3 regions of the Massilia sp. BAP21 genome follow, and region 1 is predicted to be linked to each of the others. Evidence: predicted binding sites of a transcription regulator. Region 1 holds the regulator's gene; each other region holds the start of a gene.
What was found. The regulator HrcA, encoded in region 1, represses chaperone genes, less so after heat shock. The targets are predictions, from matches to a motif close to TTAGCACTCNNNNNNNNNGAGTGCTAA.
Positions count from the first base shown of each region.

Region 1 (10,580 bases):
TGGGCGATGTTCGAATAGGTCCACTCGGCCGGCGGCACGTTGTTCGCCATCGCCGCGTTCTCGGCCGGCATGCCAAAGGCGTCCCAGCCCATCGGCATCAGCACGTTGTAGCCGTTCATCCGCAGGTAGCGATACATCACGTCGTTGATCGTATAGTTGCGCACATGGCCCATGTGCAGCTTGCCGGATGGGTAAGGCAGCATCGAGCAGGCGTAGTATTTACCCTTCGGGAAACGCGGGTCGTTCTCGACGGCTTTGTAGGCGTCGATCGACTTCCAGTACGCCTGGGCGGCCTGTTCAACTTCGGCTGGACTATATTTATCTTGCATGATGTTCTGCGGAAGAAATTTTTGGAGGTGGAAAGCGGCTAACAAAGCCGTCAGGCCAAGGCGCGTCGTCGAAGACAGTACGCTAGTACGGCAAGACGATGCAACGCAGGCATGGCGGGTTTGTTAGGCGCTTTAACAGGACATTATACTGGTTCATCCTGCACTGCGGCGTAGTGCGGCGGCGCCTTCCCGCGAGAGTGATCAGTTACGCCTGATGCTTCATTTGGGTGCGGTGCAATGCGCGTAATCGGTATCGAACCAGCCTGACGGGCGGCAGCTTGAATCCAGCACCGCTTTGACCCGGGCCAGGCGCAAGGCGTAGGCGGTGGGTTCGCGCAGCGGGTGGTAAGTGTTCGGCGCCTTGATCATCGCGACCAGGCCGGCAGTTTCGGCGTCGCTTAACCGGACCAGCGGCTTGCCGGAATAAGCCTCAGCTGCTTGCACCAGACCGCGCACTTGGCGCCCCTCATGACGGCCCATGTAGACCGATTGCACATACATCGCCAGTTGCCGCTCCTTCGACAGGCGGGCGTCCAGCACCAGCGCCATGGTGTCGCGGCCGAAGTCGATGCGCTTGCAGCAGTCGAAGACGCGGCGGTAGAAGCGCTGCAGCAGGCCTTTCGTTCCATCCAGCTGCGGGCCTTCGAGGAAGAACTCGCGCGCCAGCGCCGAGGAAATCGTGGCCACGCCCTGCCCTTCGGCCAGGCTCAGGCCGTGGTGGGTGTAGAAGGTGGGGTCTTCGATGCGCAGCAGGATCTCGACCTGGCGCGGCGACAGCGCGGCTGGTGTGCTGTCTTGCGGCCAGCGCGCCAGCAGATCGTCGAAGGAAGCGGCGGCCCAGCCGGCGGCGATGGCGAGGTAGAGGACCAGCGCCGCCAGCAGCGCCAGCATGGCTTTGCCCAGGCGCTTCATGGCGACCTGGCCACGTCGGGATAGGCGCCCAGGGCCGCGATCTCGCGCAGGAAGTCTTGCTCGATGTAGCCGGGAATCTTGCCGAACTCACCCAGCACGCGGGCGCGGAATTCGTCGTGCTCGTGCCAGCGCTCGGCGGGCAGGCCGAAGTAGTTCACGGGATGAGCGGAGACGCGCGGTTCGGGCCAGTGGCGCGCCAGGGTCATCAGGTAGCGGCGCATGGCGCAGACCTTGCCGATGACCAGCAGGCTGTCGATGTGTTCCAGGCCGATTGTCTCGGCGACCCTGGCGCGGCCGAGGAGTACGTTTTCGCCGGTGTTGGTGGCGGCGGTTTCCAGGATCAGGATGGATGCGGGGACGCCGAGCTGGACCAGGCGTTCGGCGATGACCAGGGCTTCTGCCTGGGGATTGCCGCCGGTGGGGCCGCCCGAGACAAGCAGCTGGCGGAACATGCCGGCTTGCCAGAGGGCGTGGGTTTGGAGGCAGAATGCGTCGACGCCGTGGCGGGTGCCGAACAGGAAGCCCAGCGTGGAGGGCTGGGCCGGCAGGGGCGGCATGATGTAGTCGGCGATGCGCAGGAGGTCGTCGGCGGTCATGGCTATCCAGGCTGGTGGAGCTGCAGCTGCACTGTTATCGGTATGCTCGATCCGCGTGGGCTCAAGAGCCCACCCTACGGGTATTGTTCCGGGCCGTTTGCGGGCAAAAGGCGTATTGTTCCGGGCCGTTTGCAGGCAAAAGGCGGTATTGCTCCAGGCCGTTTGCGAGCAAAAGGCGGGAGGCAATGAAGGTGCTTCTTAGCGCAGCACCAGTTTCAGGGCCGGCTTTTCGCCGTAGTCTTCGTAGCGCTCGTTGATGCCGCCGACGCAGTAGGCGATTTCCTCGACCAGGTCGGGCAGGCGCGCCTGCAGGGCCGCGCCGTCGGTGATGACGATTTCCAGCACCTCGTTCGGCTTCAGCCTGAACTTGGTCATGTTCTCGTCGTCGCGCAGGTAGCTCAGGCAGTCGACCCAGGCGTCGATGGTGTCGGCGTAGGTTTCCGGGAAGCCGAAGGCGCGGCGGCTCTCCCCATGGAAGGCCGCTTCGTCGACGATCGCGGCGCCGTTCAGTTGGACGCTGGCCATGTCAGCCCTTCAGGCCCAGCACGTCCTGCATGTCGTACAGGCCGTTGGCTTTGCCGGCGATGAAGCGCGCGCCGCGCAGGGCGCCGTGGGCGTAGGTGACGCGGCTGCTGGATTTGTGGGTGATCTCGATGCGCTCGCCGGTGCCGGCGAACAGCACGGTGTGGTCGCCGACGATGTCGCCGCCGCGCACGGTGGCAAAGCCGATGGTCGACGGGTCGCGCTCGCCGGTCACGCCTTCGCGGCCATACACGGCGCAGTCCTTCAGGTCGCGGCCCAGGGCGTCGGCAATCACTTCGCCCATCTTCAGCGCGGTGCCGGACGGCGCGTCGACCTTGTGGCGGTGATGGGCTTCGATGATCTCGATGTCGTAGCCTTCGGCGAAGCTCTTGGCCGCCATTTCCAGCAGCTTGAGGGTGACGTTCACGCCCACGCTCATGTTCGGTGCGAACACGACCGATACCTTCTCGGCGGCGGCGCGGATCGCTTCCTTGCCGGCCTCGTCGAAACCGGTGGTGCCGATCACGACCTTGATGCCGTTGGCGGCGCAGTATTCCAGGTGCTTGAGGGTGCCTTCAGGACGGGTGAAGTCGATCAGGCAATCGGCGCCGGCCAGCGCGCGCTCGAATTCGGAGTGGATCACCACGCCGGTCAGCTGGCCCGAAAAGGCGCCGGCATCGCTGCCGATGAAGGGCGAGCCGGCGACGTCGAGGGCGCCGGACAGGGTGGCATCGGGCGCGGCGGCGATGGCCTCGATCAGCATGCGGCCCATGCGCCCGCTGGCGCCGGCAACCGCGATTTTCAATTGCGTCATGACGTACTGTTACTGGATGTTGGAATTGGTCGGCGACGCGGGCGTCACCGGGGCCACGGCGCGGGTCGGCGCGTTTTTCTTCGGGAACTTGCTCGGGCCGGCGATGCGGTCGATGTACTCGCGCTCGGTCGGCAGATTGCCGCCGTCGAAACGCTCGACGACATTGTCCTTGAAGTAGACGGTCACGCGGCTGGTGGTCAGCTCGCCGTCACCGCGCGCCAGGTAGAAGGGGAAATCCCAGCGGTCGGCGTGGAACATGTCGGCGATCATCGGCGAGCCGAGCAGGAAGCGCACCTGGTCGCGGGTCTGGCCCGGCTTCAGCTGGGCCAGCATTTCCTGCGATACGAAGTTGCCCTGCTGAATGTCTGGACGGTAGGGCGAAAAGACCCAGAGGAATTTTTGCAGCTTGCTCACCTGGGTCGTTTGTGCGCCGGCATTTGCCAGGGCGGCCGCCTTGTCGGCGTCGGCTGCTACGGCTGTCGCGTCGGTGCTTGCCGGTGCAGCAGGCCGGGTCTGGTTACGCCAGGATGCGCAGCCGGACAGCAACAGCGTGCATGCGAGGCCCGCGGCGAGCGCAGCCCGGACCTTAAAACTGTGAACAACGGCATCGGTGACACGCATAAGTAACCTCAAAACGTTTAAGCGGGAGCTTCCAAAACGCTATATCATAAAGCACTCCGCCCATCTACGAGTAACAAACATGAGTAACAAACCCACCGACCTGAAGGCGAGCGGCCTGAAGGCTACCCTGCCACGCCTCAAGATCCTGGAAATCTTCCAGAACAGCGAAGTGCGGCACCTGACGGCGGAAGACGTCTACAAGATCCTGCTGGCCGACAACATGGATGTCGGCCTGGCGACGGTGTACCGCGTCCTGACCCAGTTCGAGCAGGCCGGCCTGCTGAACCGCAACCACTTCGAAACCGGCAAGGCCATCTACGAGCTGAACGCCGGCTCGCACCACGACCACCTGGTCTGCCTCGATTGCGGCCATGTCGAGGAATTCTTCGACGAGGAAATCGAATCGCGCCAGAACAAGATCGCCGTCGAACGCGGCTTCAAGATCGCCGAGCACGCGCTGGCCATCTATGGCAATTGCATCAAGACGGCCTGCCCTCACCGCGGGAACAATTGATCGCGAAATTGCGATAGCAACAACAAGAAACGGCGCCGCGGCGCCGTTTTTTTACCGTAGATCTTTTTACGCCGTTTTACACCTGTCAGGAATGGCTCAGCGCATTCGACAGCAACTTGGCCGTGATGTCGACGATCGGGATCACGCGCTCGTAGGCCATGCGCGTGGGCCCGATCACGCCCAGGGTGCCGACGATCTTGCCATTCACCTCGTAGGGTGCGGTGACCACGCTCATTTCGTCCATCGGCACCAGCTTCGATTCGCCGCCGATGAAGATCTGCACGCCGCCGGCGCGGCTGGAAACATCAAGTAGCTGCATCAGGCCGGTCTTCTGCTCGAACATCTCGAACATCTGGCGCAGCGAGCTCATGTTCGACGACAAATCCGACACCGACAGCAGGTTGCGCTCGCCGGCGATGACCATGTCCTCGCCTTCGGCCATGGCTTCGCTGCCGGCCTCCACCGCCACCTGCATCAGGCCGCCGATGTCCTCGCGCAGCTGGCGCAGTTCGCCGGTGAGGCGGGTGCGTACCTCGTCGAACGAGAGGCCGGCGAAGTTCTGGTTCAGGTAATTGGCCGACTGCACCAGCTGGGCCGGCGTGTAGTCGGCCTCGGTGAGCAGCAGGCGGTTCTGGACGTCGCCGCGCGGGTCGACGATGACGAGCAGGATGCGCTTTTCCGACAGGCGCAGGAATTCGATCTGCTGGAACACCGACTCGCGGCGCGGGCTCTGCACCACGCCGGCGAATTGCGTCAGCGAGGACAGCATCTGCGCCGCGTTGGCGATGACCTTCTGCGGCTGGTGGGCGCTCAGGCACATGCGCTCGGTGTCGACGCCGCCCTCGCCCAGCTGCTGCACGGTGAGCAGGGTATCGACGAACAGGCGGTAGCCACGCGGCGTGGGCACGCGCCCGGCCGAGGTATGGGGACTGGCGACATAGCCCATCTCTTCGAGGTCGGCCATGATGTTGCGGATCGTGGCCGGCGACACGTCCAGGCCCGAGATCTTCGACAGCGCGCGCGACCCGACCGGCTGGCCGTCGGCGATGTAGCGCTCGACCAGGGCTTTCAGCAGGGTTTGGGCACGGGTATCAAGTTGCATAAGGCAGAGGCAAGGGCAGAAGCGAAAGCGGAAGAGGATCGGAAGCGATGCGCTTCCATTATGCACCTTTGGCAGGCGGCTGTGCAGTTGGCCGCGCAGTCAGGCGCGCAGTCAGCCAAGCAGTCAGCCAAATTCGTGTCTGAGCCAGGCCAGCAGTTCGTCGAAGTTCGCCACGATCGCGTCCGGCTGTACGCCCTCTTCCAGGTGGCGGCGGCTGGCGGTGCGGTTCATCCACACGCCGCGCAGCCCGGCACGCTGGGCGCCCTGCACGTCCAGGATCAGATCGTCGCCCACGTACACCGCTTCCTGCGGGGCCACGCCGAGCGCGGCGCAGGCGGCATGGAAGATCGCCGGGTCCGGCTTGGCGCGGCCGAACTGCGGGGCCGACACCGAAGCCTGGAAATGGTGGGCCAGGCCGATGGTCTGCAAATCGGCATTGCCGTTGGTGACCGAGCCGAGCAGCACCCGGCTCTTCAGGCGCAGCAGGCCCGGCAGCACGTCGTCGTAGGGCGTCACGGCGTTGCGGGCCGCGAAGAACTCGACCATCGCCAGTTCCACCTTGGCCGTGTCTTCTCCCGCCTGCTCGAACGCGGCGAGCAGCCCGGCGCGGCGCAGGGCGCCCAGGTCGAGCTGGAATTCGGGGCGGCTGGCCAGCAGTTCCAGGCGCGCCTGGCGCAGGCTGTCGATGGTGAAGCGCTGGACCACGCGCGGGGCGTTGCTGGACAGCCAGGCGAACAGGGTCTGTTCGGCCTGCAGGATCACGGGAGCGATCGGCCACAGGGTGTCGTCCAGGTCGAACAGGACGGCGCGCGGCCAGGGCCGGCGCGCAGGCGTCGTGGCGGGCTGCGGGTCGGGATTCAAATCAGGCTTCAATTCGGGCTTCAAGGCGGCATCGGGGCGAAAAGAGGGTGAGCCGAGCATAGCGAGGCCGGCCGCGAAATGCAAACGCGCGCCGTGCGCGGCCCCGTCGTTACACCGTGATACAAACGGCGATGAGCCCGGGCCTTGTCAAATGCTCTAAAATGATGGGCAAACTTCCAGCTTCGACGCGGCACGGACGCCGTCGCGCGTCTTGTCCAGTTCCCTTTTATTTGGAGAAATTATGATTCGTTCCCCCCTGCGTGCCGGTGTCGCGCTGGCTTGCGCGTTGAGCCTGTCCGCCTGCGGCGGCGGCGACGGTGAGTTCTACCTGGGCGGTAGCATTCTCAACAACACGGCGGAAGGCCTGATTGTCACGAATAACGGCGGCTCCGACTATGCAGTGCCCGCCGGCGCCACCACCTTCTACTTCCCCGAGCTGGTCGATGCCGATTCCTCGTACCGGGTCGAGGTCAAACAGGCACCCAAGAATGCCGAGAAGTGCGAGGTCATTTCGCCGACCGGCGTCGGCCGCGCCACCTTCAACATCAACACGATCGAGATCGTCTGCACGCTGAAGTCGAAGCCCCTGAACGTCAACGTGAGCGGCCTGCGCAGCGGCACCCTGGTCCTGGTCAACGGCTCGGTACGCAAGGATGTCACGGCCAACGGCAGCTTCGAGATGCTGAGGGCCGGCTGGGGCCAGCCTTACGGCGTGACCGTGTACGAGCAGCCGAGCGGCCAGACTTGTACCGTCCAGAACGGTGTCGGCACGGTGCCGAGCGCCGACGAACCGAAAACGATCGACGTCAGCGTGACTTGCGCCTGACGGCTTAACGCATTCCAGGAGATGAATTTGAAGAACACTGTGTTGGCCCGCGCGGGCCTGGCGCTGGTCATGGCCGCGGCCCTGGCTTCCTGCGGTGGCGGCGGCTCGAAGTACACCATCGGCGGCGTCGTCTACGGGCTGCAGTATGGTCCGCTGGTACTCACCACGAACGGCATGGAGGCATCCGTCCAGCCGAACCCGGCCAATACGGCCGCCGAGGTCAAGGAGGTGACGTATACCTTCCCGGAAAAGCTCGAGTATGGCGATGTGTATGACGTCATCATCAAGCAGGTCACCGATGCGTCCGGCAACGTGACCATCCAGCAGCCGCCGCACCAGATTTGCGGACCGGCCAGCAACAGCCGCACCAGCGACACGGCGGGGCGCCTGTCGGTCATCAGCGCCGACTTCGTCTGCCAGCTGGTGGCGCCGACCATCGGCGGCAAGGTCAAGGGCCTGGGCGCCGGCACCCTGGTGCTGAACAACGGCAGCGACAGTCTGGTGTCGATTCCTGCGCCGACCCCGGCCGCGACGCCGCCGGCCGACATCGCCTACGTTTTCCCGGTGGCGGTCACCTACGGCAAGACCTACGGCGTGACGGTCCAGACCAATCCCGCGGGCTATACCTGCACCGTCGCCAATGCCACCGGCACGATGCGCGACGACCCGGTCTCGAACATCGACGTTACCTGCGTCGCCAACCCGACCTGAGACAGATATAGGCTGCGCTGATGACGATCATTCCAAAAGAAAATTGGATTTATATGTTGTAGCGCAGCATAATCCTACCTGTCTCCTCCAACTCTCCTCAGAAAAGAATTGGATTTAAGCCCACCCGCAATGGTGGGCTTTTTTTTGCCCCAGCCGCTCAACCGAGCTTGGTAACCGGCACCAGGCGCTTGCCGCTGACCTTCACGATGGCCATCTTGCCGGTGCTCACCGCCACCATCGATTCCGCGCGCACTTGCGCCTTGTAGCTCTCGGCACTGGCGTAGGTGCTGACACCGACCAGCAGTGCGGCGACGACGAAGATCGATTCCATGTGTTTGAGGACGTTCATTTCAGGCTCCCTTCGGTTGAGTGGCTGGCCCTTGGCGTTTGCGTTCGGGCTTTCGATGGGAGTACTTTAGCAAGCACCCTCCCCCGCTTCCATCGGCCTGCGACGAACTGCAAAAAGCGGGCGCCGAAGCGCGCCAGGCGGCGATGTAAGGTGTAGCGGCGCGCGTTTGTGCAGCGCCGCAAGCAAGCTGGTACAGGGAACGGCGAGAAGAGACCGCGGCGGCCGCGCGGGCCGCCGGGAAGAAGCTTATTGCACCGGCTTGAGGATGTTCGCCAGCGCCACGTACTGTTCGAGCGACACCGTCTCCGGACGCACGCCGGGATCGATGCCGGCGTCCAGCAGCTGCTGTTCGGTAAACATGCCGGCCACGCAGTTGCGGATCACCTTGCGGCGCTGCGAGAAGGCTTTCTGCACCACCGCTTCCAGGGTCGGGCCGTCGGCCGGCAACGGGCGCCGGGTCGGCACCATGCGCACGATGGCCGAGTCGACCTGGGGCGGCGGATCGAAGGCGGTGGGCGGCACGATGAACATCAGCGCCATGTCGTAGCGCCATTGCAGCATCACCGACAGGCGGCCATAGGCCTTGGTGCCCGGCTCGGCCACCATGCGCTCGACCACTTCCTTTTGCAGCATGAAGTGCTGGTCCTCGACCAGGTGGGCGAACTCGGCCAGGTGGAACAGCAGCGGGCTGGAGATGTTATACGGCAGGTTGCCGACCACGCGCAGCTTCTGCCCTTCCGGCACCGGGATGCTGCCGAAGTCGAACTTCAATGCGTCGCCGGCGTGGATCGTCAGCTTTTCGCGCGGGTAGGCCTTTTCCAGGCGCGCCACCAGGTCGCGGTCGAGTTCGACCACGTGCATGTGGTCGAGCTCCTTCAGCAGCAGCGCCGTCATCGCCGCCAGGCCCGGTCCGATCTCGACCATCGCCTCGCCGCGGCGCGGGCCGATGGCGTCGATGATGTTCCCCAGGACGTGGTTATCGGTCAGGAAGTTCTGGCCGAAGCGCTTGCGTGCTACGTGTTTCATTGGTGCTTTCGTTTAGTGTGATGCGGCGCGGCTGGCCGCGACCATGGCGGCGGCGGCGCGGATCGCTTCTTCCATGCTGCCGCAGTCGGCATGGCCCAGGCCTTGCGCCGCCAGGTCGAGCGCGGTGCCGTGGTCGACCGAGGTGCGGATCAGGGGCAGGCCGAGGGTGACGTTGATGCCGCGCCCGAAGGTGGCATGCTTCAGGACCGGCAAGCCCTGGTCGTGGTACATGGCCAGCACGCAGTCGGCGTCGCGCAGGTACTTGGGCTGGAACAGGGTGTCGGCCGGATACGGTCCGCGCGCGTCGATGCCGCGCGCCTGCGCCGCCGCCAGGCTTGGCGCGATGACCTCGATTTCCTCGCGTCCCAGGTAGCCGTTTTCCCCGGCATGCGGGTTCAGGCCGGTGACCAGGATGCGCGGCGCGGCGATGCCGAATTTCGTCTTCAGGTCGCGCTGCAGGATATCGAGCACGCGCCCCAGGCCTTCTTGCGTGATCGCGCCCGGCACCTCCTTCAGCGGCAGGTGGGTGGTGGCCAGCGCCACGCGCAGGTAGGGTTGATCGTTCCCTGGCTGCCCGGCCAGCATCATCACCACCTGCGGCGTACCGGTCTTCTCGGCCAGGTATTCGGTGTGGCCGGAAAAGGCGACGCCGGCGTCGTTGATGGTACTTTTTTGCAGCGGCGCGGTGACGATGGCGTCGAACCACCCTGCCCCCACGCCTTCGATCGCGAGGTCGAGCGTGGCCAGCACCGCGCGGCCGTTCTCACGGTCGAGCAGGCCGGGCGTGACGTGGGCCGCGAGCGGCACGTCGACCACGGCAAGGCGGTCCTTGCCGAAATGCGGCAGGCCGCCGTTGCGCAGCGCCTGCGTGGACAGGGCCGAGAGGCGGATCGCCGGGTCGATCAGGCTGGCCGTGAGCGCGAGGAAAGCGGCGTCGCCCACCAGCACGCAGTTGGCCTGCTCGCGCAGCGCCCAGGCGGCGCGGATCGCGATCTCGGGGCCGATGCCGGCCGGCTCGCCGACCGTGAGCGCCAGGGCCGGACGTGCTGCCTGCATCGTCATGGCCTCAGCCTTCCTCGCGGTACTCGACGTAGGCGCGGTCGCGCACTTCGCGCGCCCAGTCCTCGAACGCTTCGCCGAGTTTACGCTCGCGGATCACCTGGCGCGCACGGTTGCGCTCCTTCTGCGCGGTCACGTCTTCGCTCTTGCGCTCGAGGACCTGGATCAGGTGGAAGCCGAACGGGGTCTCGACCACGCCGGACAGTTCGTTGGGCTTCAATGCCGCCATTGCGGTTTCGAATTCCGGCATCACGTCGCCCGGGTACAGCCAGCCCAGGTCGCCGCCCTTGGATACCGAGCCGTTGTCCTGCGAGTTCTGGCGCGCCATGTCCTCGAAG
Region 1 covers NZ_CM173596.1:2,389,864-2,400,443, reverse strand. The annotation lists gene leuS (leucine--tRNA ligase) at 1-329, opposite strand, end outside; gene ACWYRN_RS10570 (transglycosylase domain-containing protein) at 549-1,241, opposite strand; gene ACWYRN_RS10565 (YdcF family protein) at 1,238-1,837, opposite strand; gene ACWYRN_RS10560 (barstar family protein) at 2,036-2,362, opposite strand; gene dapB (4-hydroxy-tetrahydrodipicolinate reductase) at 2,364-3,173, opposite strand; gene ACWYRN_RS10550 (outer membrane protein assembly factor BamE) at 3,183-3,794, opposite strand; gene fur (ferric iron uptake transcriptional regulator) at 3,874-4,308, shown strand; gene hrcA (heat-inducible transcriptional repressor HrcA) at 4,394-5,410, opposite strand; gene ACWYRN_RS10535 (HAD family hydrolase) at 5,534-6,283, opposite strand; gene ACWYRN_RS10530 (hypothetical protein) at 6,513-7,097, shown strand; gene ACWYRN_RS10525 (hypothetical protein) at 7,125-7,808, shown strand; gene ACWYRN_RS10520 (hypothetical protein) at 7,966-8,157, opposite strand; gene rsmA (16S rRNA (adenine(1518)-N(6)/adenine(1519)-N(6))-dimethyltransferase RsmA) at 8,404-9,183, opposite strand; gene pdxA (4-hydroxythreonine-4-phosphate dehydrogenase PdxA) at 9,196-10,245, opposite strand; gene ACWYRN_RS10505 (peptidylprolyl isomerase) at 10,250-10,580, opposite strand, start outside.

Region 2 (10,580 bases), 670 kb from region 1:
TTGCACGGTGTGGTCGATTCTCACCAATTGTTGCCGTAAGCCAACAATTTGATTCGCCCGTAAAATTAATGGAATTGAGCAAATGTAATACGCCATTCCTCCCATCCAACGCGCCGCGGCGCGTCATGTTTTTCTGTAAATCCATGAAATTCTTATCGAATATGAAAATCGGGCATCGCCTCGCGCTCGGTTTTGCCGTCGTGCTGGCCCTGTCCATCCTGGTCACGGCCATCAGTATCGTCAAACTCAACAGCGTGGCCGCCGCCGCCGAGCAGATGCTGGACCAGCCGATCAAGAAGGAACGCCTGATCGGCGACTGGGCCAGCAACATCGCCGTGGCCGTGATCCGGACCTCGGCCATCATCAAGAGCAGCGATCCTTCGCTCACCGATTTCTTCGCCAGGAACATCGAGGAGACCAACGCCAAGGCCACGATGTACCTGAAAGACGTCAAGGCGCTGCTCACCACGCCGGAAGAAACGGCGATCTTCGAAAAGATGATTGCGTTGCGCGACGGCTATGCCGGCGGCCGCAAGGAAGCCGTGCGCCTGAAGAGCGAGGGCAAGAGCGAAGAAGCGATGCAGGTGCACGACAAGGTCTATATTCCCGCCGCCAACGCCTACCAGGCGAATATCCAGGCCCTGGTGGCGCTGCAGCGCAGGCAGGTCGACGCGTTGCGCGACGAGATCCGCACCACCCGCAACGACAGCTCCCGCACCATGGTGCTGCTGGGCGTGCTGAGCGTGGCCTTCGGCGGCCTGTGCGCCTGGTGGCTGACCCGTTCGATCACGCGTCCGGTGCAGTCCGCCGTCGCCCTGGCGCGCCGCGTGGCCGCCGGCGACCTGAGCAGCCGCAGCGAAACCCATGCCAGGGACGAGATCGGCGTGCTGCAGAACACCCTGGCCGACATGAACGCCAAGCTGCACGGCCTGGTCACCGGGATCCGCAGCGGTGCGCATGCGATCGCCACGGCTTCGTCGGAAATCGCGGCCGGTAACCTGGACCTGTCTTCGCGTACCGAGCAGCAGGCCAGCTCGCTCGAGGAAACGGCCAGCTCGATGGAAGAACTGAATTCGACCGTGTCCCAGAACGCCGACAATGCGCGCCAGGCCAGCATGCTGGCCACCTCGGCCAGCGAAGTGGCGGGCCGCGGCGGCGTGGTGGTGGCGCAGGTGGTCGACACCATGGCCTCGATCAACGAATCGTCGAAGAAGATCGCCGACATCATCGGCGTGATCGACAGCATCGCCTTCCAGACCAACATCCTGGCGCTGAACGCCGCCGTGGAAGCGGCGCGTGCCGGCGAACAGGGCCGCGGCTTTGCCGTGGTGGCCACCGAAGTGCGCAACCTGGCACACCGCTCGGCCGGTGCGGCCAAGGAAATCAAGGAACTGATCGACGCCTCGGTGACGCGGGTCGATGCCGGCGCGCGCCTGGTCGACCAGGCCGGCGCCACGATGACGGAAATCGTCGGCAGCGTCCAGCGCGTGACCGACATCATCGGCGAAATCAGCGCCGCCACCGGCGAGCAGACTACCGGCATCGGCCAGATCAACGAAGCCATCAATGGGATGGACCAGGTGACCCAGCAGAACGCCGCCCTGGTCGAACAGGCGGCGGCCGCATCGAACGCGATGCACGAGCAGGCCGGCCAGCTGCTCGAAGCGGTCAGCGTGTTCAAGCTGACGGCGCATGAGCAGCCTGTGCCGGTGCGCAGTGCGCGCGCCGGCCAGCGCGCGGCGGTGCGCCCGCTGCTGGCCTGAGGGCCGATCAACCAGTAACGGGGTCAGCAGGGGATCAGGCTTCCCCTGCGATCTCTTCCTTCAGCGAGGCCATGTCGATCACGTAGCGGAAACGCACGTCGCCCTTCTCGACCTTTTTGTAGGCATCGTTGATGTCCTGGATGCGGATCATCTCGATCTCCGGTCCGATATTGTGCTCGGCGCAGAAGTCGAGCACGTCCTGGGTCTCGGCCAGGTTGCCGATCAGCGAACCCGACACCGAACGGCGCATCTGCGCCAGCTGCATGTTGTCGAGCGGCGCCAGCGGTTCCAGCGCACCGACCACGCACAGCACCGCGTCCTGCTTCAGCAGGGCGGTAAAGGGATTCAGGTCGTGCTTCTCCGGCACGGTCGAGAGGATGAAGTCGAAGCGCGCTTCCAGTTCCTCGAAGGCGTCCTTGTCCTTTTCCAGCACAGCCTTGAAGCCGAGCTTCTGCGCTTCCTCGATCTTGTCCTTGGTGGTAGTGAACAGCGTCACCTCGGCGCCCAGGGCTTTCGCCAGCTTGGCCGCCATGTGGCCGAGGCCGCCCATGCCGATCACGCCGACCTTGTCGCCCGCCTTGACGCCCCAGCGGCGCATCGGCGACCAGGTGGTGACGCCTGCGCACAGGATCGGCGCGGCCACTTCCGGACGCAGGTTGGCCGGGATCTTCAATACGAAATCTTCCTTTACGACCACGATGTTCGAGTAGCCGCCGAAGGTGTTGTCGCGGCCGTAGATGTTCTCGCCGCCGGCTTTCGCCTTTGGCTTCATTGGGCCGTTGTAGGTGGCCAGCCAGCTGTTCGGGCTGCCGCAATAGTTCTGGTCGCCTTCCTTGCAGGCTTCGCACTGGCCGCAGCTGTCGATCATGCAGCCCACGCCCACCAGGTCGCCCACCGCATGGCGCTTCACGGCGGGGCCGACGCGGGTGACGCGGCCGACGATCTCGTGGCCGGGCACGCAGGGGTAGACCGTGTTCGACCATTCGTTCTTGACCTGGTGAATGTCCGAGTGGCAGACGCCGCAGTACAGGACGTCGATTTCGACCTCGTGGGCGGCGGGGTCGTCGCGTTCGAATTCGTAGGGTTTCAGGCGGCTGAAAGAGTGCTTGGCCGCGTAGCCAGTGACCTTGATCATGTTCGCTCCGGTGGGAAAGGTGATCGGAGACGATAGGCCGCATGCATGGATGCGTCTGTTAGATTGCGCGCAGACGGGGCGATCGCGGCGGTTTCGGTGATGTTTGTGGGGAGATTCGTGGTGGTGCGTGCGGGCGTTATCGGGGCTGTTGCCTGTGCCGTTAGTGGTGTGTTGAATCCGCGTGGGCACAGGTGCCCACCCTACGGTCACCGTTATCGGCGAGTTCATACAAAACCCGAATCGCCGTTGGCAGCAAGATCATCGGAAACCCGGATACGCAGCGTGTCCCGTAGGGTGGGCACTTGTGCCCACGCGGATCATGCATTCCGCTAACATAACAGGCAACAGCCCCAATACCAGGAGAACGCATGAGGTTCATAAACCCACCCACCGCCGCCATGCTGCTGGCGTTCACACTGCACACCACCGCCCACGCCGCCCCCGACCCCCGCGCCCAGGCCGAAATCGCCCACCTGCTCGACTACGTGGCCACCCCCGGCTGCCAGTTCGACCGCAACGGCAGCTGGCACGACGGCGCCGAGGCGCGCAGCCACCTGCAGCAGAAATACGACTACCTCGTCAAGCGCAAGCTGGTCACCGACGCCGAATCCTTCATTGCCCGGGCCGCGACGGAAAGCAGCATGAGCGGCAAGCCCTACCAGGTGAAATGCGGCAGCGGCAAACCCGTCGCCAGCGCCACTTACCTGAAAGAAGAACTGCAGCGCTTCCGCAACCGCGCGCCGAAATAAAAAAAGCCTGCAAGGCGCACACCCTGCAGGCTCGACGTTCAATTCGGCAGTTCCGCCTCTGCAAGCTGCAGGCCATGCTGCTCGCACCAGGCCCCCAGCACCGCGCGCGTCTGCGCTTCGCGGAACACATGCCAGTGCCCGCTCAAACCGTTCTGCTCGACCAGCTCGCTGAATTCGCGGTAGCCGCCCGCGCGCTTGAACATCTCGCGCACACGTTCCGCATCGTCCGGCAGCGCGGCGTCGGCGAAATCGAACACCAGTTCCAGCCCCAGCGCGAGGCTGCCCACGCGCGGCACCGGCACGTAGCGGTCCGAGGTGTCGATGTCTTCCGGCAGCGGCGCCAGCTCCTCGTCCAGCGCGTCCGAGCGCAGGTACACCGCGCCCGTATCGAGGCAGACCCAGCCCTCATCCGGGGTGTCCGGGTCCGATACGGTCAGGACCGCGTCCTCGAGTTCATCTGCATTTACTGTAACCAAACTATTCTCCTAAAACAAAAAGCCCGCAGGGCATACACCCCGCGGGCCTTCAGCATACAACAGCATGGCGCCGGCGAACCGGCGCCGGGCATTACATCATGCCGTCCATGCCGCCCATGCCGCCCATACCACCCATGCCGCCCATGCCGCCGGCTGGCTTGTCTTCGGCGATTTCCGAAACCATGCAGTCGGTGGTCAGCATCAGGCCGGCGATCGACGCTGCGTTCTGCAGGGCCGAGCGGGTGACCTTGGCTGGGTCCAGCACGCCCATTTCGACCATGTCGCCATAGGTGCCGTTGGCGGCGTTGTAGCCGTAGTTGCCTTCGCCAGCCAGCACGCCCGAGACGACGACCGATGCTTCTTCGCCGGCGTTCTGGACGATCATGCGCAGCGGCTCTTCCATGGCGCGCAGGACGATCTTGATGCCGGCTTCCTGGTCAGGATTGTCGCCGGTCACTTGCAGGTTGGCGCGGGCACGCAGCAGGGCAACGCCGCCGCCTGGCACGATGCCTTCTTCCACCGCAGCGCGGGTTGCGTGCAGCGCGTCTTCCACGCGTGCTTTCTTTTCCTTCATTTCGACTTCGGTGGCAGCGCCAACCTTGATCACGGCAACGCCGCCGGCCAGCTTGGCCACGCGCTCTTGCAGTTTTTCGCGGTCGTAGTCCGAGGTCGCTTCTTCGATCTGGATACGCACTTGCTTGACGCGTGCTTCGATGTTTTCAGCCGAACCTGCACCGTCGATGATGATGGTGTTTTCCTTGCCGACTTCGACGCGCTTGGCTTGGCCCAGTTCGGCCAGGGTGACCTTTTCCAGGGTCAGGCCGACTTCTTCGGCGATGACCTGGCCGCCGGTCAGGACAGCGATGTCTTCCAGCATGGCCTTGCGACGGTCGCCGAAGCCTGGGGCTTTCACTGCAACGGTCTTCAGGATGCCGCGGATGTTGTTGACGACCAGGGTCGCCAGCGCTTCACCTTCGATGTCTTCGGCGATGATGACCAGCGGACGGCCAGCCTTGGCAACTTGCTCCAGTACCGGCAGCAGGTCACGGATGTTCGAGATCTTCTTGTCGCACAGCAGGACGAACGGATTGTCGTGGATCGCGACTTGCTTGTCCGGGTTGTTGATGAAGTAAGGCGACAGGTAGCCGCGGTCGAACTGCATACCTTCGACGATGTCCAGCTCGTCGTTCAGCGACTTGCCGTCTTCGACGGTGATGACGCCTTCCTTGCCGACTTTTTCCATCGCTTCAGCGATACGCTCGCCGATCGAGTAGTCCGAGTTGGCGGAAATGGCGCCGACTTGCGCGATTTCTTTCGAGGTGGTGCATGGCTTGGCGATCTTGGCCAGCTCTTCGACGGTGGCAGCAACGGCCTTGTCGATGCCGCGCTTCAGGTCCATCGGGTTCATGCCGGCGGCAACGAACTTCATGCCTTCGCGCACGATGGCTTGTGCCAGCACGGTTGCGGTGGTGGTGCCGTCACCGGCGTTGTCGCTGGTTTTCGAAGCGACTTCCTTGACCATCTGCGCGCCCATGTTCATGAGCTTGTCTTTCAGTTCGATCTCTTTCGCGACCGACACGCCGTCCTTGGTGACGGTTGGGGCGCCGAACGAACGGTCCAGCACGACGTTGCGGCCTTTCGGGCCCAGGGTGACCTTGACTGCGTTGGCGAGGATGTTGACGCCTTCGACCATCTTGGCGCGCGCTGCGTCGCCGAATACTACTTCTTTAGCTGCCATTTTCTGTTTCTCCGATTATGCGGTAGATGTTTTGTGGGAGGATTACGAGACCAGGACGGCCATGATGTCTTCTTCGCGCATGACCAGCAGTTCCTGGCCATCGACCTTGACGGCCTGGCCCGAGTACTTGCCGAACAGGACGCGGTCGCCGACCTTGACTTCCAGTGCGCGCAGCTGGCCGTTGTCCTGGACCTTGCCGGCGCCGACAGCCAGGATCTCGCCCTGGTCTGGCTTTTCAGCCGCGGCATCAGGGATGATCAGACCCGAGGCGGTCTTGGTTTCCTGGTCGAGACGCTTCACGATTACGCGATCGTGCAGTGGGCGAAGGTTCATGCAAAACTCCTTATTCAGTGTGTGGACTAGCTGTTAATCTGCGTTGGTCGCCGCATCGCCGATTTGTATTGACGCTGCGGCGGGAAAGAGTTGTTAGCACTCTCAACTAACGAGTGCTAATTATAGGGACGATAATTCGGCATTTCAAGTTGCCATGTTGTGAATTTGGCTGTGCTTGGTTGATCCGGATCAAACTGCCCAGACGTCATGCTGCATTCAGCAGTCAAGCGAAGGTGTGGCGAAAAACATAAACGCGGAGGTTAGCATTGATTCGGCGCCACTCGCCGCACTCTTGGCTGGTAATGACATAGATCAAACTCGACCGAACCGCACCTTGACGGCAGCCGAACGGTGGACTTCAACGGATGAGCTTACAATGCGTGCCATCCGTGCCCTGCCGCGTGTTTCCGAGAGTTGCCTGTGCCTCGACACCTTTCCTGCCTCCTGCTTGCCGCCGCAATTGCCACGACTGCCGCCGGCGCCGTCCAGGCCGCCGGGCCAACGCCTGACGCCCAGTGCGCCGCGCTCGACAAGCTCGCCTACCCGGCGGCGGACCGCCCGAGCACCGCGCAGCAGGCGGCGCTGGCAAGCTGCGACGCGCCGGCCCTGTACTACGGCATCCGCCAGCCGCGCGATGTCGCCAAGGCGCGCCACTGCGCCTTCACGCCCGACAAGGACGACGACGTATTCTCGAAAAAAGCCGGCGTGCTGATGATGCTGTACGCGAACGGGCAGGGCGTCGCGCGCAACCTGGCCTTGGCAAAGAAGGCAGCCTGCGCGGCCGGTGGCGCACCGGCCGAGCTGAGCGGGCGCCTGGCCCACCTGGACGAACTCGCGCCCGGCAAGAGCGAAGCGGGCAAGCCCATCGACTTTTGCGACGACATCACCAGCGGCATGATGATGGGTTATTGCGCCTCGCTGGATGCGGCCCAGGGCGACGTCAAGCGCGAACAAACGCTGGCGGCGATTGCCGCGCAGTTCAAGCCGAACGAACAGGCCGCGTTCTCGCGCCTGCTGAACAGCCTGTCGCGCTTTGTCGAGGCGCGCGGCGGCAACGAAGTCGACCTCGGCGGCACGGCGCGCGGCATGCTGGTCGCCCAGGAAGAAGACGCCCAGAAGGATGCCTTCCTCGCTGCGCTGCAGGCTTTCGAGCGCGGCAAGCTGCCGCGTTTCAGCGCAGCCCAGGACCAGGCGCTCGACCGCGAACTGAATACGGTTTACGGGCAGTTGCGGCGCCTGCCGGTCCAGGAATACACGACCATCAGGATGGCGGACATCCAGGCGACCCAGCGCATCTGGCTGGTTTACCGCGACGCGTGGGTGGAATTCGGCAAGCTCAGGTATCCTGCTGTCCCGGCACACGCCTGGCGCGCCCACTTCACCCAGCAGCGCACGGCCATGCTGAAGGCACTCCTGGAAGAGCTGAGCTAGCAACTGCCACGCTCTCTTGTTGACTGTCAAACCTTATCAGACCTATAGTTACGAATGATTTCCGAATTCCAAGACCTATCCGACAAGATCGAGCGCCTCGCTGCGCTGGTCGGATCGCTGCGCAGCGAAAATGCGCAACTGCGCCAGACCAACGTGCTGCTGAACGAAGTGAACACGGCGCTCATCGAGCGCCTGGTCGAAGCCCAGCGCCGCGTCGAAGCCGTGATCGAGCAATTGCCGGCGCCGGCAGGAGAAGCCGAAGAAGACGGGGACGACTCCACGAACGCCGAGGCCACCCGATGATTTATCTCGATGTCACGATCATGGGCCAGCCCTACCGCCTGGCCTGCAAGGAAGGCGAGCAGGCCACGCTGCGCGACGCCGTGCGTTACCTCGACGGCAAGATGACCGCGCTGCGCGACTCCGGCAAGGTAAAGGGCAACGACCGCATCGCCGTCATGGCCGCGCTCAGCGTCGCCGCCGAATTCCTGTCGGTCAAGTCGCCGCAAGGTCCACTTTCCGATATGACAATGCTAGAAGTGAAACAAAAGCTGGAAGTCATGCACAGCGTGCTCGACCAGGCCCTGGCGCCGCAAGAAAATTTGCCGTAACGGTCCAAATACGTTTGACATCCCGCTTCAAGCGAGTAAACTGCGAGGCACCCTGCGGTGTTCGAGATTGCCATATATTCCTTGAACCATTTGTATGCATAGGTTGCGGGATTATGTGCGATGGGCGTGAGCGTCGCTAGTTCGACGAACCCGAAATTGCGCTAACTGCGACCACCTTGAGCCGTCAGGTTCTGGGATGCCGGCATATACGGCACAGGCGGGGCTATATTCCAAAAGACGGTTGCGGGCATTGCGCTTGCAGCCGTTTTTTTCATGCGCGCACGCTTTTCCTTGCGTGCGTTTTTATTTGGCGAGAGGTCACGCACATGCGCTACTGGTTGATGAAATCCGAGCCGGATGAAGTCAGTTTCGACGACGTTCTTGCAGCGCCGGGGCAAACCGTCGCCTGGTTCGGGGTGCGCAATTACCAGGCCCGCAATTTCATGCGCGACGCCATGCAAATCGGCGACGGCATCCTGTTTTATCACTCCAGCTGCGCGGTGCCTGGCGTGGCCGGCATCGCCGAAGTGGCGAGCGGGCCGTATCCCGATGCTTCCCAATTCGATCGCGACGGCCATTACTTCGATCCGAAAGCCACGCCGGAACAACCGCGCTGGATTTCGGTCGACGTGAAAGCGAAAGAGCAGGGGCGTTATCTGCCGCTGTCGGAAATGCGCACGCTTCCCGAATTGGAAGACATGGTCTTGCTGCAAAAAGGCAGCCGCCTGTCTATTTCGCCGGTGACGCCGGGACAGTGGAAAGTCATCCTCGATTTGATCCGCGGTTAAATCCCTGTGCAGACAGCTACGGCGCGCTATCAAGCTCGCTGCAGACCATCGAAGTCTGTTACAACGAGCAAGCGCTACCGGCGTCTCGCTACTTGTCCTGCTAACAACAGGATCGTACACTGAGCCATATCGACTGTCCGCTATCGGGCAGGAGCGAACATTGGGCAGCACGGATCACTTTCACATTCCAGGTTAACTCTATGCAAATAATGATGTTTGCTGTACCCATAGGTATTTGGCTAACGATTTCATTAGTCATTTGCACTTTGCTTTGGTTAGGGTTCATGCCGCCGATTTGGATTACTTGGGATTTCGCTAGCTAATTTAGGCTTGTCCATAGTCTTGAGTCCAGGTTTAGTCACAGGCGGGCATGGTGCTTTCCCGTTTCCCGGAGGCGCTATAGTTCTGCTTGGTGGTACTAGGGACAATTCAGAAACTTTTCCATCGTTCAATTTACAGCTATGGATTTTAACGTTTTTGATATTTTCAGCTGTCAGCTGGTATTTGAAAAAATCTGAGACGCCCGACTAGCTTGCACGACGTTAATGAGGTGGCATGTAGGCGCATTTGCAGACTCGCCCACGAATTGACAGATGAAGAATGTTTGCTTATGGTCGTTAGCGGACGTCGCAATGAGGCCGCTTCCGGCCAAAAGCAGACGGTCGCATACGGTAGAGTTGCGGAGAATCGAAAGTAGATAGGCCATGAATAAAAGACGAGACGGCATGTTTTGCATCATAAATTTTGTCAGCTTACGCGGCCAGTAGGAGACGACAGTGGACGCAGCTAATCGATTGTGGCGACCTGCCATTAGGCCGGGCCTGGGTTTCGGGCTGGTATTGGTATGCGCGGCGACCTTCGCCGGTATGCGCTACATCGGCATGTTCGGTCCGACGTCGTTGAGATCGGCCCTGCCATTGAGCTTTACCATCATGGCACTGCTGCCCTGGATACTCCTCGGGATAGACGGGCGCCGTCGCATCGGACTGCGCCGCGCCGATGCACTGCGCTGGCTGCCGGCCGCCATCGCTGCCGGCGCGCTTGCCTCGCTGGCTTGCTTCGCCCTCGGCCTGCTGCTGTTCGGACACAGCGCGGATAACTGGTTTGTCAGCGTCGCGGCCAACTATCGCCGCGTCATGAACACCGCTGACATGGGCGTTGTCACCCTACACCTAGTGTTTACGTTGCCTGCCGCGCTTTTCTCACCAATCGGTGAGGAGCTGTTCTTCCGAGGCACTTTTCAGGAAGCGCTGGAACAGCGCTTTTCCGCCAACAAAAGTACCGCAATTGAGTCAGCCGTTTTTGGACTGGTGCATCTTTGCCACCACGGCCTTCTGCTTGGCGCGGCAGGACTGTCTGTGCGCCCGGTTTCTGGCACGCTGTGGGTGCTGCTGATGTTTTCGGTGGCGTGGATGTTCGCGACGCTGCGCAAACGCAGCGGTTCGCTGTACCCCGCCATGGCCTCGCACGCCGCGTTCAACGTCACCATGAACCTGGCGATCTTCGCTTGGCTCTGGTTCTAGCGCTGCCGTTCAAGCAGGAACACCGTTTCGTCC
Region 2 covers NZ_CM173596.1:3,056,985-3,067,564, forward strand. The annotation lists gene ACWYRN_RS13380 (methyl-accepting chemotaxis protein) at 162-1,763, shown strand; gene ACWYRN_RS13385 (NAD(P)-dependent alcohol dehydrogenase) at 1,798-2,898, opposite strand; gene ACWYRN_RS13390 (YfeK family protein) at 3,267-3,647, shown strand; gene ACWYRN_RS13395 (hypothetical protein) at 3,686-4,123, opposite strand; gene groL (chaperonin GroEL) at 4,215-5,861, opposite strand; gene groES (co-chaperone GroES) at 5,904-6,194, opposite strand; gene ACWYRN_RS13410 (lysozyme inhibitor LprI family protein) at 6,615-7,625, shown strand; gene ACWYRN_RS13415 (hypothetical protein) at 7,680-7,928, shown strand; gene ACWYRN_RS13420 (cell division protein ZapA) at 7,925-8,236, shown strand; RNA gene ssrS (6S RNA) at 8,283-8,464, shown strand; gene ACWYRN_RS13430 (EVE domain-containing protein) at 8,563-9,024, shown strand; gene ACWYRN_RS13435 (CPBP family intramembrane glutamic endopeptidase) at 9,801-10,547, shown strand.
Region 2: groES (co-chaperone GroES) is a predicted target of HrcA. The motif match lies at 6,288-6,314, and genes of this name have one in related genera.

Region 3 (10,580 bases), 1.5 Mb from region 1:
CACTGATGCGCACCTTCGCCAACGGCGAATCCTTCTTCCAGCAGCACATCGAAGCCGCGCGCGGCGACGGCGACTGCCTGCTGTCGCCAACCCTGCCGGGCGCGATGCAGATCGTCGACTGCGGTCCGAACCAGTACATCATCAGCGACGGCGCCTTTGTCGCGGCCAGCTCGGGCGTGGACCTGAAGGTCCGTACCCAGAACCTCGGCAACGCGCTGTTCGCCAACAGCGGCGGCTTCTTCGTCACCGAGACGACGGGGCAGGGCCAGGTGGTGGTGTCGGGCTTCGGGTCGATGTCGATGCTGGAAGTGGAACCGGGCAAGGATGCGATCATCGACAACTCACACGTGGTGTGCTGGGACAGCACGCTGCGCTACGAGATCTCGATCACGACCGGCACCAGCGGCGGCTTCCTGGGTAACCTGATCAACAGCCAAACCAGTGGCGAGGGGATGGTCCTGCGCTTTTCGGGCAAGGGCAAGGTCTACGTGTGTTCGCGTAACCGCACCGCCTTCAAGGCCTGGATGCAAACCCCCGGTAAATAATTAAAGGAGCAACACAATGTCAGTCAGTCTGCAAAAAGGCCAGAAAATCTCGCTCTCGAAAGAGGGCGGCGGTGCACTCACCCGTGTCACCATGGGCCTGGGCTGGGACGCCATCAAGACCAAGGGCTTCCTCGGCTTCGGCAGCAAGACCGAAAGCGTCGACCTCGACGCCTCGGTGGTGATGTTCGACGAATCGAACCGCCCGGTCGACGTGGTCTGGTTCCGTCAGTTGAAGAGTAAGGACGGCAGCATCGTCCACACCGGCGACAATCGAACCGGCGCCGGCGATGGCGACGACGAGCAGATCAACGTCGATTTGTCCGCTGTGCCGCCAAGCGTGAAGTCGCTGGTGTTCACGGTGAACAGCTTCACCGGCCAGAACTTCTCGCAGGTGCAGAACGCCTACTGCCGCCTGGTCGACGCGTCGGGCAACAAGGAAGTCGCGCGTTATGACCTGTCGGTGCAGGGCGCGCACACCGCGCAGGTGATGGCCAAGCTGTACCGTCACAACGGCGAATGGAAGATGCACGCGATCGGCGAGAACGCCAGCGGGCGGACGTTTGACGACCTGATGCCGTCGATTACGCCGCATCTGTAATCTGCGGATCGTGTCGTGCCAAGAACCGGGGCTGAGGCCCCGGTTTTTTTATGCCCGCGCCATGTTGGCATATGCAATGGTTGCTGCGTATCCCGTACGGTGGGGTGTTTGAGGCTGGGGGCCTCAAACACAAAGTGCCCACGCGGTTACGTGCGCCTCCTTTTTGCGTTTGCCGTGCCCTCTCGCCCCCAAACCTCAAGCCAGGCCAGATGCTTTATTGGCCGTCGCATGCACTGCGAGCGACACCTCCCCGCACGTGTCCCCAGCCACGCACGTAACCGCGTGGGCACGGAGTGCCCACCTTACGAAATCGGCTTGACATGCTTTTGGTTAACGTCTACTGTATTAAGTAACTAATACAGCTATACACCATGACCACCCACGCCGCCCACCTGTTTTCCATCGCCACCGGCTCCGCCGAGCCCATCTACCGCCAACTGGTCGACCAGGTCAAACGCCTGGTCGCCGCCGGCCAGATGGCCCCGGGCGACGGCATGCCCTCGGTGCGCGAGGTCGCCCAGGCCCTGGCCCTGAACCCGATGACCGTCTCGAAGGCCTACAGCCTGCTCGAGATGGAGGGCGTACTCACCCGCCGCCGCGGCCTGGGCATGGAAGTGGCTGCCCGCGCCGGCACCGCCCCCGGCGCGCACGAACGCGCCGAACTGCTACGTCCCACCCTGGAGCGCGCCGCCATGGAAGCGCGCCAGCTCGAACTCGATTCCGACACCGTCCTTTCCCTCTTCACCCAGATCCTGAAGGAACAAGCATGAGCACAGCCATCATCCAGAGCGCCGCGATCAGCAAGCAGTTCGGCAGCGTCCCCATCCTCAACAAGCTCGACTGGCAGGTCATGCCGGGGCAGGTGATCGGCCTGCTGGGCCGTAACGGCGCCGGCAAGTCGACCCTGCTCGAATGCCTGCTCGGCCTGCGCGAAGCGGATGCGGGCACGGTGCACGTCTATGGCGAAGACGTGGCCCACCTGAGCGATGCCACCCGCGCCCGCATCGGCTACGTGCCGCAGAAGTCCGACCTGTTCGAGTGGATGACGCCGCGCCAGATGCTGGCCTATTTCAAGGCCCTGTACCCGCGCTGGAACGGCGCCAAGGTCGACGGCCTGCTGGCGCGCTGGGGCTTCGATCAGCTCATGCAAAATAAACCGATCAGCAAGCTCTCGGGCGGCGAGCAGCAGCGTTTGTCGATCATCCGCGCGCTGGCGCACGACCCGGAACTGCTGGTGCTGGACGAGCCGGTGTCGGCGCTGGACCCGGTCGGCCGCCGCGAATTCCTGCGCGAGCTGATCGACGGCGTGATCGAGCGCGGCACCACGGTGGTGTTCTCGACCCACATCCTGTCCGACCTGGAGCGGGTGGCGCTGGACCTCGCCTTCCTGAAGGACGGCAGGATCGCCCTGCAGGGCCGCCTCGACGAGCTGCTCGAAGGCGCGCGCCGCGTGGTGGGGCCGGCGTCGCTGCTCGACGGCAGGCAACTGGCCGGCGAACTGCGGCGCCAGCGCACGGCGGACGGCAGCGTCAGCGTCATCACCCATGGCGGCGCCGGCCTGGCCCAGCTGGGCAAGGAGAGCGGCGTGCGCGTGGAGGCGCTCAGCCTGGAAGACCTGTTCATTGAGGTGACGCAATGAAGGCCCTGCTGAAGGACTACTGGCTGGTCTGGCGCATGGCCCTCAGCGCCCGTTCCCGCGCCGATGTGCTGATCCTCGGGTTCACGGCTTTCCTGACGCTGCTCGTGGCCTTCCTGGTCATGGTGACGAAGGACGATGCGCTGCTGGCCGCCAGTACGGCGCTGCGGGTGGCGGTAGGCGGCGCGATGATGGGCTGGCTGCTGTACTTCGTCCCCGGCGCCGTCAAGCTGAACACGCCGTCCGTCGCCTGCCTGGTGCCGCGCCTGCGCCGCCGCCTGATCGAATCGACGGTGCTGGCCTGGACATGCATGATCGCGTTTGCCACGCTGGTGTCGCTTGGCACCAAGCTGTCGCCGGCGCTGGTCCTGCTGGCCACCGGCACCTGGCTTGCCGCGTATGGCCTGGGGCAGAGCGGGCACCGCGGGGGCAGCTGGATGCAGGTCGCCTTTGCCGGCGTGTTCTTCTTCAGCCGCAGCCTGCCGCCGGCACTGGTCGAGGGCATCCAGCATGGCATCGGCTTCGCGATTGCATGCCTGCTGATGCTGGCCTTCGGCGCCTACGCGCTGCAGCACATGTTCATGGCCGGGGGCGACCGGCACTACGTGGCGCGCGAAGCCCAGGCCTTGCAGCTGGAACGCACGACGGCCGCGGGCCAGTTCAAGGAACGCAAGCAGAACCGGTTCAATGCCTCGCTCTACCGCTGGGTCCTGGCGCGCGACACGGCGGCGCGCAATAGTGCCCGCCTGCTGGTGCACCTGCTGGGTGCGCGCAACCACTGGGCCAACCGGGCCGTGGTGCTGGTGTCGATCCTGGCCCTGGCCGGCGTGGCGCTGTCCATCATGCGTGCCAATGCCCGCCCCGACACGCAGCAGCTGATCGCGGACCTCGGCTGGCTGTTCGCCCTGCCGCTGCTGCTGGGCGCCGTGTTCGACACCGAGAAGCGCAATGTGCGCCTGAAGGACACGGCGGGCGAACAGGCCCTGCTGCGCCTGGTGCCGCCGCTGCCGGCTGGCGCCTCCGCCTTCAACCGCAAGGTCGCGGTCACGCTGCTGCGCACTGCGCTGCTCGAGTGGGCGATGCTGGCAGGCGCCGTGCTGTGCCTGGGCATGATGACCGGCGCCTCGGCGGCCAACCTGTTCAAGCAGGCCTGCCTGTGCTGCCTGACCCTGCCGCTGGTAGCCGCCACCCTGCGCGACCACGCGCACCGCAGCGGGCTGCTGGGCTGGCGGCTGCTGCTGGGCTGTGCGCTGTCGTTCGGCGCCAGCCTGGCGGTGGGCGTGGCGCTGGAGCGGGCGAGCGGCTTGCCGTACGCGGCGGGTGCGGCGCTGGCCAGCATGGCGATTGCCGCAGCCCTGGTCGCGCGCGCGTTCCGGCGTGCAGAGGCGGCGCCGTATGCCTTCCCGGCGGGGCGCCTGGCGTAAGCGGTTTTTCGTAGGGTGGGCACCTGTGCCCACGCGGTACGGCATGTGATCGGTCGAAATGGTGCCGCGGAGCGATCGAGCCAATCGCCTTCCGTGGTCTGTCGGTAAATTTTCGACGAGTAGGCGCCGTACCGCGTGGGCACAGGTGCCCACCCTACAACGGCCAAACACGAACCGCCAGAGCCGCGTAAGCCGATTCAATGCGCGCGGCGCTGGACCAGTGCAGTGCCGACGCCATGCCGCTTGCCCTCGCTGACCGCCGTCACCGTCCCATCCGGATTGAACACGATGGCATTCGCCGCGCCGATCTCCTCGGCCGGCGCTTCCCACTTGTGCCCAAAAGCTTCCAATGCCCTGGCCTGGTCGCTGCCGACAAAGCCCGGCTCCACCGAGGTCGACGCCCCGTTCCGCTCGGACAGCCGCGGCGCATCGATCGCCTCATTCATCGGCATACCGAAGTCCACATGATTGACGATGGTCTGCAGCACCGTGGTAATGATGGTGGCGCCGCCCGGGCTGCCGATGCTGAAGGCCGGCTTGCTGTCCTTGAGTACGATGGTCGGCGCCATGCTGCTGCGCGGGCGTTTTCCCGCTTCGGGCACGTTCGGGCGCGGGCCGGAAAAATCGAAGTCGGTCATCTCGTTGTTCAGCAAGAAGCCATAACCCGGCACCACGATGCCGCTGCCGCCCCAGGATTCGATGGTGAAGGTGTAGGAAACGACATTGCCCTCCTTGTCCGACACCGTCAGGTGGGTAGTGTGCGGGCTTTCCTTCTGCAGCGGGCGTGGCTGCTTGGGGCGCAGTGGAATGCTCGGATCATTTTGGAAGGCGTACGGGTCGCCCGCCGCCACCTCCGGCGCCGCACGCTTCATGTCGATCAGCGCGCGCCGCCGGGCCGCGAATTCCTTCGACAGCAGCCCGGCCACCGGCGCGTCGACGTATTCCGGATCGGCGAGATAAGCGTTGCGGTCGGCAAAGGCAAGGCGGCTCGCTTCCAGGTACAGGTGCTCGGCCTGCGCGCGCGGCAGGGCCTTCAGGTCGTAGCCTTCGAGGATGTTCAGCGCCTCGGCCACCGCCACGCCGCCGCTGCTCGGCAGCGGCATCCCGTACACCTGGTAGCCGCGGTAGCTGCTGACCACCGGCTGGCGGATGCGTGCTTCGTAGTTGGCCAGGTCGGCCAGCGTCATCTTGCCGGCGCGGACATTCGCGCCCTGGGTTAGCGGCGGCCGGTTCACCGCCTCGATGATGGCGCGCGCCATCGGCCCTGCATAGAAGGCCTGGTAGCCGCGCGCGGCAATCTCGCGGTAAGCCTTGGCCATGTCCGGGTTGCGCAAGCGGGTGCCGGGCGTCACGGCTTTCCCGTTGCGCAAATACAGTGCGCTGGTGGTCGAAAACTGCTGAAATTTTCTTTCATTTTCGCGCGTTAAATGAGAGAAAGTTTCATTGACCGTGAAGCCCTTGTCGGCCACGGCGATGGCCGGCGCCAGCACCTGTTTGAAACCCATCGTGCCGTAGCGCTCCAGCGCCTCGTGCCAGCCGCGCACTGTGCCCGGTACGCCCACCGCGGCGCCGCTCGCCACTGCCGTCTCGAAATCGATTTCCTCCCCGTTTTCCAGGAACACGGCTGGGGTAAAGGCGCTTGGGGCCGTCTCGCGGTGGTCGACCGTGATCACGCGCTTGTCCTTGGCCAGGTAGATCACCATGAAGCCGCCGCCGCCGATGCCGCAGCTGAACGGGTCGGTCACGCCGAGCGTGGCCGCGGCGGCCACGGCGGCATCGACCGCATTCCCGCCCTTGTTCAGGATGGCGAGGGCCGATTCCGAGGCCTGTTCGCTGATGGTGGCAACGGCGCCGCCGCTGTCGGTGGCGACCGGAGTTTTTGCGGTGGCGAGCGGCGCGTGCAGGACGATGGAGAAGACGAGGGTGGAAACGAGCAGGGTCTTGTTCATGGGCGAAGGCGGCGAGGTGAAGAGGTCGGGTCAGCATAGCAAGAAAGCAAAACCGCCGTTGTTTGATCTGGCTCAGCCGCGTCATACAGCCGTCATATTCGCTGGCTAGACTTCCGCTCGTCACTTAACCAACCCCGAGTTACGACAATATGAAAATCAAGCACATGTTCAAAACGATGATCGCTGGCGCCGCTGCAGCAATGGTGATGTCTTCGGCTTTCGCTGCCGACGTGACCGGCGCGGGCGCAACCTTCCCGTACCCGATCTACGCCAAGTGGGCCGAGTCGTACAAGGCAGCCACCGGCACCGGCCTGAACTACCAGTCGGTCGGCTCGGGCGCTGGCATCAAGCAGATCAAGGCCAAGACCGTCGACTTCGGCGCCTCGGACATGCCCCTGAAAGCGGCCGAACTCGACGCCGAAGGCCTGATGCAGTTCCCGGCCATCATGGGCGGCGTGGTCACCGTGGTCAACGTCGACGGCGTGGCCCCAGGCCAGCTGAAGCTGGCCGGCCCGGTCGTGGCCGACATCTACCTGGGCAAGATCACCAAGTGGAACGCGCCGGAAATCACCGCCCTGAACCCGGGCGTGAAGCTGCCGGACACCGACATCACCGTCGTCCACCGCGCCGACAGCTCGGGCACCTCCTTCCTGTTCACCGACTTCCTGTCGAAGACCAGCCCGGAATTCCAGCAGAAGATCGGCGCCAACACCGCCGTGAAATGGGCTGTGGGCGTGGGCGGCAAGGGCAACGAAGGCGTGGCCGCCAACGTGCAGCGTATCAAGGGTTCGATCGGCTACGTCGAGTGGGCTTACGCCAAGAAAAACAAGCTGTCGCACACCCAGCTGAAGAACAAGGACGGCCAGTTCCTGCAGCCGGACGACGAGAACTTCAAGGCCGCCGCATCGAGCGCCGAATGGACCAAGACCCCGGGCTTCGCCGTCATCCTGACCGATGCCGCCGGCAAGAACAGCTGGCCGATCACCGGCGTGTCGTACATCCTGATGCACAAGGCCCAGGCCGACGCCACCAAGGGTAAAGAGGTCGTGAAGTTCTTCGACTACGCCTACAAGAACGGCGCCGCCGCTGCCGCCGAGCTGGACTACGTGCCGATGCCGGCATCGGTCGTCAAGCTGGTGCAGGATGCGTGGAAGGCCAACCTGAAGGATGCATCGGGCAAGGCGATCTACTGATCCGAACTGATCGATCACAGGACGGGGCGAGAGCCCCGTGTCGGGCTGGCCGTGGGTGACTTTGCGGCCAGGTTTTAGCGGCGGTTCCAGGAATGGGGCCGCCGCTTTTTTTGCGTACGGTGAGGGGTTGTAGGGTGGACACCTGTGTCCACCCTACGAAATCGGCGCCAATGTCATCGTTATCGATGAATGCAACGCCAATAAAAAACGGCGGCCCCGAAGGAACCGCCGTTTTTACAACGATGCTGCTTCTGGCTTACACGTACGCCGCCAGCGCACCCTTCATTTTCTTCAACGCCGCCGATTCGATCTGGCGAATCCGCTCCGCCGACACGCCGAACTCTTCGGCCAGCGTGTGCAGCGTCGCGCCCGAACCGTCGTCGTTCGCCAGCCAGCGCGCTTCCACGATGCGGCGCGAACGCGGGTCGAGCTTGCCGAGCGCCGTTTCCAGGCCTTCGGACTGCAGGCGGGTGACCTGCTCGGCTTCCAGCACCTTGGTCGGTTCCTGCTGGTCCGACGACAGGTAGGCGATCGGCGAGAACTTGTCGTCTTCGTCGTCGGTCGGCGCTTCCAGGGCGATGTCGCGGCCCGAGAGGCGGGTTTCCATCTCGATGACTTCCTCGCGCTTGACGTCCAGCATCTTGGCCAGCTCGTCGACCTGGGTCGGCGTCATCGCGTCCAGGCCCACCTTGTTGCTGCGCAGGTTGAAGAACAATTTGCGCTGGGCCTTGGTCGTGGCGACCTTCACCAGGCGCCAGTTCTTCAGGATGTATTCGTGCATCTCGGCCTTGATCCAGTGCATCGCGTACGACACCAGGCGTACGCCCTGGTTCGGGTCGAAGCGCTTCACGGCCTTCATCAGGCCGATGTTGCCTTCCTGGATCAGGTCGGCGTGCGGCAGGCCATAGCCGAGGTAGCCGCGCGCGATCGACACCACCAGGCGCAGGTGGGACAAGACCAGTTTTTGTGCGGCGTCGAGATCGTTTGCCTCGCGCAGCCGCTTCGCCAGCGACACCTCTTCGTCGTGGGTCAGCATCGGCAGACGGTTCACCGCGGAAATATACGCGTCGATGTTACCGAGATTGCCGGTGAAGCCAAGTCCCAGGGCACGGCTGCTGGTGGTCGGAACCAATGCGGATTGTGCGGACATTATCTTTTCCTCGTAGAGTTATTTCTGCTGCATCTCAGCGGCGGGACAACCCCACCCCATGATTTTTTCGGCCTTGAATCCGGATGCAAGCGAACCCATTTACCATTCACTTGAGCTACAGTTTAGCACTCTCCGGTGGGGAGTGCTAGCGACCCCCTCGGAATGGCAGGGGTGTTTAAGTCTGGCTAAAGTATTGCAATTAAGCATCAATTTGCGCCCGGTCTACTGTAGAGCGAATCGTTGCTTTGCTATTGAGTTATCTCAAACGTGTGGCTGTTGCGTGTGACCTTGAGGCACAGCGTAAGGGCGCGCGGAAGCCTGTTTCTGTTAGTTGCCTCACAAAGGGGCGCGTTCGGAATCGGGCGAGGCAAAGTCCTACTTCGCGGATGGAAGTAGACGCACAAGCCGGGGACTTGAAAAAGAAGAAGGTGATTCCGCCCGGACAGACCACAACAGTAGCCTGTCCGGTGGAAGAGGGCGTCAGTGCAGGCGCGCCAGGTGACGCTGCACCGACAGCATGGCGCCGATCAGGCCCAGGCCGGCGCTGATGGCCAGCAAGCCAGCGACTTCCGGCGCACTCAGCGGCACTAGCTGGAATTCCGACGCATACAGGCGGGCAAATTCGGCAATGGCCGCGTTCAGAGGTTGCAGGGCCAGCGCCACGCCGCCCAGGGCCACCGCGCCGGCGCACAGGCCAAGCAGGGCGCCGGTATAGTAAAACGGCCGGTGGATAAAGTTGTCTGTCGCGCCCAGCAATTTGGACACGGCAATTTCCTCGCGCTGCGTCAGCACTTGCAGGCGGATGGTATTGAACACCACCGCAATCACCACCACACCCAGCGTTACCGCCAGCAACAGCAGCACCAGGCGCAGCACGCCCAGCAGGGCGGCCAGGCGCTTGACCCAGGCCGAGTCCACCTGCACGGTGTCCACATGCGGCAACTGGTGCAATTGCTCGACCACGGCATCGATGCGCGAGGCATCCGCCGCGCTGGCCGAGCCGGCCAGCTTCATCACATAACTGTCGGGCAGGGGATTGTCGCCCAGCGTGTCGAGCGCGGCGGACAGGCCGCTGCGCGCCTTCAGGTCGTCGAGGGCCTGTTCGCGCGGAATGAAGGTGATGCTCGCCTTGCTGTCGTCGATGATCTGGCGCAACTGCGGACCGAGTGCCTCGGCTTCCTCGCGCGTGGCCTCGGTCTTCACGAAGAGGCTGACCTCGGGATCGACCGACAATTGCTCGGACATTGGCCGCACGTTGTCGAGCAGGGTGATGCCGGCAAACGGCAGCGCCAATGCCACCGCGACTACCAGTACGTTGAACAGGAAACTACCCGGCGCCTTGCGCACGGTGGACAGCGCCGCGCCGAGCGCGAAGCGGTGTTGGCGGAACCACGGGCTCATGCCGCACCTCCCGCATCGACGTCGAATTCGCCAGTGGCGGGGCTGGTCGGCTCACCACTCGACACCAGCTGGCCATGCTCCAGGCGGATCACGCGCGCCGCACCGTCGAGCACCTGCTCGTCGTGGGTCGAGATCAGGCAGGTGACGCCGACCGAGTTAAACGCACGCAGGGCGTCGAGCACCTTGTCGGCGGCCACGCGGTCGAGGTTGGCGGTAGGCTCATCGGCCAGGATGATCTGCGGACGGTTCACGATGGCACGCGCGATCGCCACGCGCTGCTGCTCGCCGCCGGACAATTCCAGCGGATGTGCCTTGGCGCGTTCCAGCAAGCCCACCTTGTCGAGGGCGGCGCGGGCACGCTGCTCGGCTTGCGCTTTCGGCGCGCCGGTCACCAGCAGCGGCAGCATGGTGTTGGCCAGGATATTCCGGTCGTTCAGCAAACGCTGGTGCTGGAAGATCAGTCCCAGGTTACGGCGGAGAAAAGGGATGCCGGGCTTCCTGATCTTGCCGATGTCTTGCCCGAACACGATCACGCGTCCGCTGCTGGGCCGCTCGATGGCAGCCACCATCTTCATCAGGGTCGACTTGCCGGCGCCGGACGGGCCGGCCAGGTACACCAGCTCGCCCTTGCCGATGTTCAGCGACACGTCGCGCAGGGCGGTCGCATCGGCGGAATACTTCTTG
Region 3 covers NZ_CM173596.1:890,437-901,016, reverse strand. The annotation lists gene ACWYRN_RS03895 (TIGR00266 family protein) at 1-545, shown strand, start outside; gene ACWYRN_RS03890 (TerD family protein) at 562-1,143, shown strand; gene ACWYRN_RS03885 (GntR family transcriptional regulator) at 1,515-1,913, shown strand; gene ACWYRN_RS03880 (ABC transporter ATP-binding protein) at 1,910-2,782, shown strand; gene ACWYRN_RS03875 (hypothetical protein) at 2,779-4,203, shown strand; gene ggt (gamma-glutamyltransferase) at 4,401-6,152, opposite strand; gene pstS (phosphate ABC transporter substrate-binding protein PstS) at 6,302-7,345, shown strand; gene rpoH (RNA polymerase sigma factor RpoH) at 7,602-8,495, opposite strand; gene ftsX (permease-like cell division protein FtsX) at 8,976-9,896, opposite strand; gene ACWYRN_RS03850 (cell division ATP-binding protein FtsE) at 9,893-10,580, opposite strand, start outside.
Region 3: rpoH (RNA polymerase sigma factor RpoH) is a predicted target of HrcA. The motif match lies at 8,618-8,644, and genes of this name have one in related genera.